DNA from 2 places in the Vagococcus hydrophili genome. Region 2 is predicted to be linked to the other one. Evidence: riboswitches for the same ligand, from Rfam matches in the RefSeq annotation. Region 2 holds a riboswitch; the other holds the start of a gene.
The links. Region 2 has a riboswitch for thiamine pyrophosphate ahead of G7082_RS13480 (ABC transporter permease). Riboswitches for the same ligand answer to the same signal wherever they lie in the genome.
Positions count from the first base shown of each region.

Region 1: it holds a riboswitch for thiamine pyrophosphate, as region 2 does, so the genes downstream of both, thiT (energy-coupled thiamine transporter ThiT) here and G7082_RS13480 (ABC transporter permease) in region 2, are expected to answer to the same signal.

Region 1 covers NZ_CP049887.1:799,999-805,282, reverse strand. Annotated here, with positions in the region: gene G7082_RS03920 (nucleoside 2-deoxyribosyltransferase) at 1-309, opposite strand, end outside; gene G7082_RS15100 (3D domain-containing protein) at 455-1,555, shown strand; TPP riboswitch at 1,696-1,799, shown strand; gene thiT (energy-coupled thiamine transporter ThiT) at 1,863-2,417, shown strand; gene G7082_RS03905 (PadR family transcriptional regulator) at 2,538-2,867, shown strand; gene G7082_RS03900 (DUF1129 family protein) at 2,869-3,687, shown strand; gene G7082_RS03895 (DUF2871 domain-containing protein) at 3,731-4,144, opposite strand; gene G7082_RS03890 (ECF transporter S component) at 4,528-5,112, opposite strand; gene G7082_RS03885 (phosphopantothenoylcysteine decarboxylase) at 5,155-5,284, opposite strand, start outside.
Region 2 covers NZ_CP049887.1:2,741,286-2,746,569, reverse strand. Annotated here, with positions in the region: gene G7082_RS13495 (TatD family hydrolase) at 1-222, opposite strand, end outside; gene G7082_RS13490 (ABC transporter ATP-binding protein) at 226-963, opposite strand; gene G7082_RS13485 (ABC transporter substrate-binding protein) at 966-1,976, opposite strand; gene G7082_RS13480 (ABC transporter permease) at 1,969-2,730, opposite strand; TPP riboswitch at 2,795-2,899, opposite strand; gene G7082_RS13475 (helix-turn-helix transcriptional regulator) at 3,026-5,161, shown strand; gene G7082_RS13470 (hypothetical protein) at 5,182-5,284, shown strand, end outside.

The DNA of each region.
Region 1 (5,284 bases), 1.1 Mb from region 2:
AGTGAATAAACCAAGGACAGGGATACCTGCTTGATAAGCCACACCAATTTCTGAAGCCACACCAACGTCAATACTCGCACCATCTAAAACAGCAACGACTAATTTGCTATTTAACAAAGCATCAGTATCATATTTAGCAATCATCATTGAATCAGCATAACTTTCCTTATCATTAATATCACCTTGTTCTTGAGGAACATAAATTTGTTCATTTGGGTATTTTTTACGAATGTTACTTACAAGGTAGTCGTTATATCTGCGTTCCATATCTGAAAAAAGTGGGCTAGCAAAGTAAATTTGTTTTGTCATAGTAAAACTCCTAACTGTTACATGATTATGTATAGCTTAGCTCAAACTGTAATAATTTGTAAAGAGATTGTTACAAAGAGTGGGTGCTCTTCTTGTATAATTAGTGAAGAATTAAATTGGACGGTATAAATGAAAGGTGTTGTCGTTGTTGAAAGTAAAAGGGTTATCCGTAATGCTTTTATCTGTTGTGGCTTTGTCAGTGTCACCAGTTCTATCTTTAGCTGCATCTAGCGAAGAAGCAGTCAAAAAAGAAAGCACTGTGATCAGTAATAAAATAGATAAAGCACTAGAATCAGTTAACGTAAAATATCAAGAAGTAGAAACTTTAAAATCAGAAGTCTCTGAAACTGAAGCGACTATTAAAGATACAGAAAAAAATATAGAAAAAACAGAAGCAAGTATTACTAAAAGAACAGAAGCGATGGCTGGACGTATGCAAAACATCCAATCAAATGGTTCATCTTTCAATTTAGTAGATGCCTTGTTATCTTCTGAAAATATCTCAGATTTCTTCAACCGTGCGTATGCTATGACAGTTTTACAAGGTGCTGAAAAATCTAAAGTTGATTCACTAGCTGAAGATAAAGAAAAGTTAGATGAATTAAAAACAAGTTTGGAAGAAAATCAAACAACGTTGACTGAAAAACAAACGTCAATGGAACAAGAAGCAAGCACTTTAGAAAAAGATGTGTCATCTTTAAAAACAGAACTAAGTAATAATCAAGCCGCATTAGAGAAATTATCTAATGAACGAGTGGTTAAAGAAGCGCAAGCCAAGAAAGCGGCAGCAGAAGTAGCTAACCGTAAAGAAATCGAAGCAAGTGCTGCTAAGAAACAACAAACACAAACTAATACATCTTCTAGTGAAGTAAAAGAAAATAATACTTCAGAAACAACAGAAGAGTCAGTCAATATAACACCACCAACGACACCAGAACAACCAACTAAACCAAGTACTGGTGGCGGTAACTCAATGCAAATGGAAGCAACAGGTTATTCATATACACAACCTGGTTTAAGCTACTTTACAGCAACTGGTATTGATTTACGTAAAAATTCTCGTGTGATTGCGGTTGATCCAAATACAATCCCATTAGGATCTGTGGTTGAAGTATCAGGTTACGGAATTGCCGTAGCAGGAGATACTGGTGGCGATATTAAAGGTAATCGTATTGATTTACACTTTAATACCATTGAAGAATGTCGTCAATTTGGACGTCAAACAGTTAGTGTTACAGTTAAATAATATTATTAGAACAAGACTGATAGCGATTAGTCTTGTTTTTTTATTTTTAAAATAGTTATTTGAAATAACGCACGTATTAACTCATTGACGATAATTAGTATCAATGAGATACTCGTTATGTAATAAAACTAAATACTGTTACCATCGCAAAGGGGAGCATTAGCTGAGATTGAGTATGTATTTACTCTAAACCCTCGAACCTGAATTTGTTAGGACAAACGTAGGAATTGTGATGGAGTGAAAATATCTTTTTACTCCTCTTTTGTTGTATGGTCAGTGACACTACAATAGAAAGGGAGTTTTTATTATGCAATCATCAACATCAAGAGGTTGGTTAGAAGGAGCAATCGCCGCAGCATTTGCTATGGCATTATCATTTATACCGCTCAAGTTTGGACCGGGTTTCTCGATTTCTATCGGCATGCTACCCATCATCGTTTACTCTTTAAGAAGGGGATTTAAACCGGGCTTATATAGCGGTTTGATTTGGGGATTACTACATTTTCTGCTCGGGAAAGCCTATATATTAACTGTGTCTCAAGCGTTGATTGAGTATTTATTAGCCTATACATTTATTGGGTTTGCTGGCTTATTTCATGTCCAATTACAAAAAGAACTGCGCTCTAAAAGTGGAAAAGTTTGGCTGACACTTTTAATGGGAACCGTAGTAGGAACCTTGGCGCGTTATGTTTGTCATTTTTTAGCAGGGGTTATTTTCTGGGGGAAATACGCGCTATGGGGGTTAAGTCCAGTGACTTATTCATTAGTAATCAATGGAACAAGTGCAGTTTTAACGTCATTAGCAACCTATGCAATTGTGTTGTTACTAGCTAAAAAGAGTCCTAAAATTTTTATACCATAGATTAAGACGTGCAGTTATTTTGGCTGCACGTTTATTATTTTAACTAGTTTGCTTTACATACTAGTTAAAATTTGCTATATTACAACTACTATGTAAAACAAACTAGTTAGGAGGGGTGACGTGAAGCAGACGCAATTATTAAAAGGAGTTCTCGAAGGTTGTGTTTTAGCCATCATTCAAAAAGAAAAAATTTATGGTTATGAATTAGTACAAGAACTCAGAAAGTCAGGATTTGATGATATTGTTGGTGGCACGGTTTATCCTTTACTACAAAAGTTAGAAAAACAAGAAGCAATCAAAGGTGAAATGGAACCGTCTCCTGATGGACCAGATCGAAAATACTATACATTAACCCAAATGGGTGAGGAAAGATTAATTTCATTCAAAGAGCAGTGGCAAGAGTTAACCAAAAATGTGAATCATATGTTAAAAGAAGAGGGAGAAAAATAAGATGACTAAAGAAGAAAAATTAATTGAAAAAAATAATCAGTTGCGAGAACAATTAACGGTTGAAAATAAAGAGTATTATGAAAAAGTCTTAATTTATATTAGAACAAAATCTTTATTTCATGAGGAATTAGATACAGAGCTGATTTTAATGGAGCTGTTGCAAGATATCTTAGAAGCACAAGAAAACAGTGAAAGTGCAGAAAGTTTTTTCGGGAAAAATCCGCAACCAATGTTAGATAAATTGCTGGAACAATTACCGACTGTAGATAGTAAAAAAAGAATAAAATTAGTCTTAATGGTCTTTGGAATTAGCTCACTGTTCTCGTTGTTTTCCAGCTTAACGAGAATCAATCCAAGTATTAATTTTTTGGCATTATTATTTAACGGACTAATTAGTTTGGTCTTTGTAAAGATTATCTTTTCAATGATGAATCAGTTTACCTTTAAACCAAATGCGAGTAAAAAAAAGGAGTATGTTATTGTTTTCTTAATTAGTTTTCTATTTTTTGGTCTAACTTTTGTATCAAATTATTTAGGTGGTTTTTGGCTAAGTATACATGTGCCTTCTATGACAGGCTTATTTCTGACTTGGGGAGGTCTAGTAATTTATGCGTTGTGGATTCTCTTAAAGAAGAAAAAGGAGTACTACTATTCGATTTTAAGTTTAGCTTTACTAAATTTCATTCCAACCGTTCAACATATACCAAGTGTTAATGGGTTACTTGCTTCTAACACGAATAAAACAATTTTTATTGTGGTCATCGTGGTTTTAATTTACGGATCGATGTATATAAATTTACGGAAAATGAGAAAAGAATAAAAATATCTCACGAAATGAATTATCAATTTCGTGAGATGTTTTTTTATGCTTTTTCCTGTTTTCCAACTTGCCCCATTAAAGCAGCAAAGAAAAATCCTAAACCGATTGTTAAGAAGATATGTCCAAGTCCAGCAATTCCGGCAATCATGGGTGAATCAGCTTTACCTAAAACGGTCATAATTCCATGAGTCAGCATCATAAGTAGCGTGATTCCTAAACCGCTATTGTAAAGCGCGTAGAATTTTTTATAGTGTTTGTGCTCGCTTAATTTAAAGGCTTTTTCAAGTAGTAAAACAATTAAGAAGAAAAACATCCCTAAAATTAAAATGTGAGTGTGCAGTGTACCTAATTGACTTTTTCCTTGGAAATCATTTATTTTCGTAAATTCTCGGTAAAATAATCCTGAAGCAAGCCCTGCAATCATATATGTCATGCTTGTTCGTACTAATTTTTTCATGTAAAAAATCCCCTTTATTTTTCTGATAATTAGTAGTTTACATATAAAGTGACAAAATGTCACTTTATATGCTTGAGAAAAAATAAAACACCCAATGAGGGGGATCATTGGGTGTTTCTCATCGTTAAATTATTTATAGGAGTTATATCGTCGTGATGATTTAGAAAAATATTGCGTTAAGCAATAAACAATAACTAAGACCATCGCGAGTTTGATAAGAACTGCTACTATTCCGACAATAAAAGGTAATACTTTTAGGCCTACAAGTATGATTAGTGCAATGACTATCACGCGAAGCCAGCTACTTTTTTCATTCATCTGATTTCTCTCCTGTCTTGTTGATGTCTTAATAATAGCATCAGTTTTCAGAAGAGACGTCATGCTTAAGTCCGATTTTTATGGTAGACCTTTAGCAGAATAAAAGCTACGGCGCTTGTCGCAATTCCTGCTACAAGTGCTTCTGGTACGCCGTTTATCAAGATGACAGAAAGCACTGCTTTATAAAGTCCAGCACCAACCTCCATTTGTTTAGCGGTGGCATAAGCATCTTGAAAAACAAAGTAAATGAGGTTCATAACTAAAATCGTATTTACTAATGACCCAGAAACCCCTGCTAGAAAAAGTGACGTCTTAGTTTTAAGCTCTCTTTTTTGTAACCATTTAAAGACGTAAAAGGGGACGACACCCGTTAGTATTCGCGGAACTAAGGCAATCACTAAAGACCAAAGACTGGTTTCGTTCGTACCAAGTACCGGAATAAAGGGAGAAAAAGCAAAAGACAAAGCGGAAGGTGCAGTGGTATTGATAGCAATACTTAACACACCAAATGTTAAACCTAAAAGAGCCCCAATGCGAGGTCCTAAAACAATGCCTCCAATGATTACAGGGATATGGACAAGTGTGGCTTTAATAAAACCTAAATTGATAAATCCAAGTGGTGTAAAGGAAAATAGAAAAATAATCGACATAAAAATTGCCGTTAAAGTGAGTTGTTTCGTTTTCAAAGCTAGTTACTCCTTAGGTTGATTTAAAATCTGACATACAGTGTTAACAATGACATCCACATCTTCCAAGGCACCTTTACCATAATCGCCGCAAGCTAGAAGACTCGTTTTAGGTTCAATCAGTTGATAACCGTAG
Region 2 (5,284 bases):
AGTTTCCTTTAAAATAGGTAAGAAATCCATAAATAAAACTTTGTCACTATCCCAAGGGTGAATACCAGCACTTAAGGTTAGGAAGGGGGAGTTTTGAGTTAATAACTTGTTTCTTTGCCACTCTTCAATGGATTGACAATTAATAGTGGCAGAAATGTGATGCTCTTTTAGTAAATCGATTAATGTCTGATTCTCATCTAAATGACAATGGGCGTCAATCATAATTTATGCCTCACTTGTGTGTTTGATTTTTTTATAGATTGACTCTTTCAACTCACCTTGTTGGATGAGCCATTCTCTTGTCTGATTTTGATCAGTTAAATCCACTTCTGAGAGGATAGAACTTGGTGTATTTCCCATAACAAAAATACGGTCAGAAAGATATAAGGCTTCATCAATATCATGAGTTACTAAAATAATGGTTTTATTTAGCTGTTTAGCAATTTTTTTTAACCAATCTTGTAAAGTTTGGCGGGTGAAAATGTCTAAAGCACCAAAAGGCTCATCGAGTAATAAAATATCTCGGTCAACCAAAACAGTTCGAAGAAAAGCCACGCGTTGTTTCATACCACCAGATAGCTCATCGGGGTAACTATCTTTAACGTCATATAGACCAAACTCTTTTAAAAGCTGTTCATTTTGATCGTGATTAATCTCTAGTTTATGAATTTTTTGATACAAAGAGATATTTTGAACCACAGTTTTAGAGTTGAAAAGTAAATCGTCTTGTGGCATATAAGCAAAGTGAGCATTTAAACCAGTGATTTCTTCAGTATCGACCATCACTTTTCCCGATGAGCTAACAAGTGTGCCAGCTAAAATATTAAGCAGACTAGATTTACCGCAACCGCTAGGACCAACAATTGAAATAAATTCATTCTTGTTAATCGTAAAATTTAACTCTTTGAACACCCATTGATTTTTATAAATTAAGCCTAAATTCTCACAAATAATTTGGTTCATAATTATTTATCCTTCGTTAAAAAGTCGTTAGTAAATAATTTGTTTGAGTCAATTTTTTGATTAATTAATTTGTTTTCAAACATAAAATCAGTGTAGTTTGTCCAAACTTCTTCTTTCATGACACCCCAATTGTTAGGGTCAGAAGTATAATTTTTAGACAAGAATTCTTGCGATTTCTCTAAAAATTCTAAGTCTTGCTCAGGCGTTGCTTCGTGAAGAATTTTGGCACTTTCTTTAGGCTCTTTGATAGCATCTTGATAACCTTTTTTAGAAGCGGATAAGAAATCTTTAACAAGTTGTGAATCTTTTTCAATGGTTTCATCACGAGTGACGATAATCGGAGTATAGTAATCTAATCGTTTATCTAAATCTTTCAGTGGTAGATAGTTTAAATCAAAGCCATCCATCTTAGCTTTGGTTAAATCCCAACCTTCGAAGAACCATTTTAGATTAACATTTTTACCTAAATCACTGGCACCATTTGCGGAATTTCCCACAATCGATAATTTAGAAAAATCAGCATTAGCATTGGTCATAACAGCTTTAAGCATGGCTTCTTCACTAGGTGATTGCCAACCAGCATAGACTTTGCCTTCAAAATCTTTAGGAGACTGAATGTTGTCTTTTTTTAAACTAACAAAGCCAGAAGTGTTATGTTCCAAGACTGTGGCAATGGCTGTAACTGGGATGGGAGCATCTGAAGTTTGAGCATACGTTAAATCTTCTTGGTAACTTAAGGCAAAATCAGCTTTTCCAGCACCTAATAGAGCTAAACTGGTATTATTTTCACCCGGTTCAATAATCTCTAAATCAATCCCTTTTTCTTTAAAGTAGCCTTTTTCTTTGGCTACATAAATGCCAGTATGGTTTGTATTAGGTAGATAATCTAAGATCAATGTTACTTTCTTTAATTCATCTTTACTTGCTTTCTTATTTCCTGAACTACAACCAGCTATTAAAAATAAACCTAGAAGAGACATCCCTATAATTAAACTTTTTTTAAATTTAAACACGTGAAATCATCCTTTTTTTTATTAATATTTTTTCGATTTGAGACACTAAAAAATTAAGAACTAAGCTTAAAAGCATTATGACCAAAACTGTGGCAAAGACTTTATCAAGTAAATAGCCGTTTTTTGCACGAATCATGTAGTAACCTAAACCGGCAGAAGCACTAAGCCATTCACCAACAATAGCACCACCAACACAGTAAGTCGCTGAAATTTTTAATCCAGAAAAAAATGCAGGCATCGCTTCAGGTATTTTAACCATTTTGTAAATTTGTTTGTTACTAGCACCATACGTTTTTAAAAGATTAATTTTTTCTTGATTACTATTTTTTAAAGCATCTGAAAAAGCCACAACAATTGGGAAAAAACACATTAGGATAACAATGAGAACCTTTGGCGTTAAACCAAAACCAAACCAAATTGAAAAAATTGGTCCTAACACAAGGACAGGAATGGTTTGGGAAATAACTAAGTGTGGATAGAACATTAAACGTAACTGTTTAAAACGGTCCATCAAAATAGCAATGAAAAATGCTAAAAAAGCAGCTAAGACTAAACCAATGATAGCTTCTTTTGTAGTAACCAAAGCATGCTTCATTAGAATTGCTTTTTCACTTAGTAAAGATTGAATAATTTGAGAGGGCAAGGGGAGAACGTATAGTGGAACATGAAACGCTCGACCTAAGCCTTCCCAAAGTAAAATAATGACTGAAAAGCTAATAATGGGGTAGAGTATTTTTTTATTTATTTTTTTCACCTCGTTTCAATTTTTGCATAAAAAAAGACAAGGAAAATGAATTCACCTTGTCGAAAAATACAGATTTGTACTCTTAATTACTCCCTACGACGGTTCTAACCGACAGGTTCAAAGGGTCTAAGCTTTAGCTTACTCTCAGGCCGTCACACGACCTCCCCTGCTTATTCTAATGTAGTTGAAGTGTATCACAAAAAAATGTAAGCGGTCAACTCAATTGACTTAAAAAAGTGTTTTGCGTAATTATTAGAAAACGTTATACTATGGATAGAAAATATAAAAATAAAGAGGGGTTTGAATGGGATATCATCAAGGTTTAGCCACACAATTAGTTAAAGTTAATTCGATATTGGTGAATGAAAACAATCGCCATTCATTTAGTTTATTTTATGCCATAGAAGGTGATTTTTTATGTCAAAAAAATAAACAAACAAGCTTTTTATTAAAAGAAGGAAACTTTGTTATTAATAACAGTTCTGAGTTACTTGTTTTAAAACAAACAACGCAACATAATTCATTACTGCATTTAACATTTTATTTTTCAGAAATCGAAAAAATGATTGGTCAAGATTGGCGACCTTTTTTTAGTGATGAAAGACTGGCAAATTTTAGTGAAGAAGATAAACAAAAATTATCTGAGAAGATGTTTCGCTTAATCCTAGAGTATTCTGATATCCAATCAAAAGATCGACCGTTTCAAAGTATGACTTACTTACTTTCGTTTTTAGATGGTTTAAACAAGATTGTTTTAATAGAAGAATCAGTTAAAAAAAATCAATTATTAGTGAGTGACCATCCGAAAATCATGTCCATTATTGAGTACGTGGAAGAGTACTATAAACAAAGAATTTCACTTAAAGATATCGCCCAAAAAGAGTACTTATCAGAAGCTTATCTTTCTAGACTTTTTAAAGAAGAAACAGGTATTAATTTTTCGGATTATGTGGATAATATTCGGTTGAAACATGGGGTAGAAGAACTTAGAAATTCTAGACTTCCTGTGTTAACCATTGCTTTAAATAATGGCTTTGCAACGGGTAAACGATTTACAAAATTGTTTAAAGAAAAGTATGGCATCACACCCCATAATTACCGGAAGCAAGAAGTAGCAAAATTAGAAGACTTGAAAATTGATCGAGAGATGACAGAGGATTACAGTATTTTTTCAAAAGAAGAAATGCTGCAGATTATCGCCCAATTCATGTTAAATCAAAATTTGAAAAAAGAAAGTTTAGATTTACCTAGCCAATATCAATTAGATGTAAAAAAAGAAAGTTATGGAATTTTAAAGAAACCAGAACGAATTATTAATATTGGTTTAGCTGAAAACGGGATTTCAGAAGACGTTCGTTATCAGATTAGGTTATTACAAGAAAAGATCCCTTTTGACTATATTCGCTTTTCGGGTTTGTGTAGTGAGTCTGATAAAAGGCACTATGTCATTATGGATAAACATGTTAACAACCACCGTTTGTTTAGTTTCATCAATGAAATGAGACTTAAACCAATGATTGTTCTTGAGATAAAAAAAGAGACTACTCTGGAAAGTTGGAAAAAAGAGTTAGCTTATTTAAGAGAAGTTATTCAAGGTTATGTTCATTTCGAAGCAAGTTTTAAGTCAGGCTGGTTTTTGGAATTGAGTAGTGAAAGAGATATTTCTTTAGCTAGCTACCAAGAACTTTATCGTTATGCTTTTGATTTTTTATACAATAATTTTACAACAGGTTTTTTAGGCGTGACCAATCCGTATCAAGAAGAAACGTGCTTTAAAGAAGCCTATAAATGGATGGCTGAAACGGAAAGAATGCCACATTTTATTTCCTTTACTTACCGAGATTATGCCCTAAAAAGTCAACGGGAAGAATCAGATCATTTAGAGTTTATTGAAAAATTAGATGAGTTATTGTTGTGGCTTTCAAATTATCAAGGCATCTCAAGACAGCCAGATATTTTAGTGACGGAATGGAATATTATTGCTAGTGATAGTCATGTTTTGAGTGGGACTTTCTTTAGATCAGGAATTGTTTTAAAGTCTTTGGTTCAGTTATCTTCAAGAGTGAAAGGCGTTGGCTTTTGGCTTAATTTAGAAAGTGAATTGTGCCAAGATATCGGAAATCAAGATTCTAATTTATCTATCTTTTTACACGGTCCATTAAGGCGTCCTCTGTTTTTTGTTTTAACTCTGTTTGAGCGAGTGGGAGACCAAATAATTAGTGAAACGGACCGCTACATATTAACCAAACGATTTAATTCCTACTATTTACTTTTCTATAATTATTATTACATTGATCCAGCTAATACGGCTTATGAAAATTTGTGGAAGACTTCAAAAAAAGAAGCTATATTTAAGTTTAATCAGTTAAAGAAAGGTAACTACTTAGTGAAACGATTTTTATTAGATAGTAATCATGGGGGATTTACAATCAATGGTTAAAAGCTGGTGGCACGATTGAAATGGATACAGACATTCAAGAGTTTCTACTTCAATCTGTAGTACCAGATTTTCAAATGAGAAAAATAGAAGTGAATGATGGGGTTATTGAAGAAAGAACCTCAT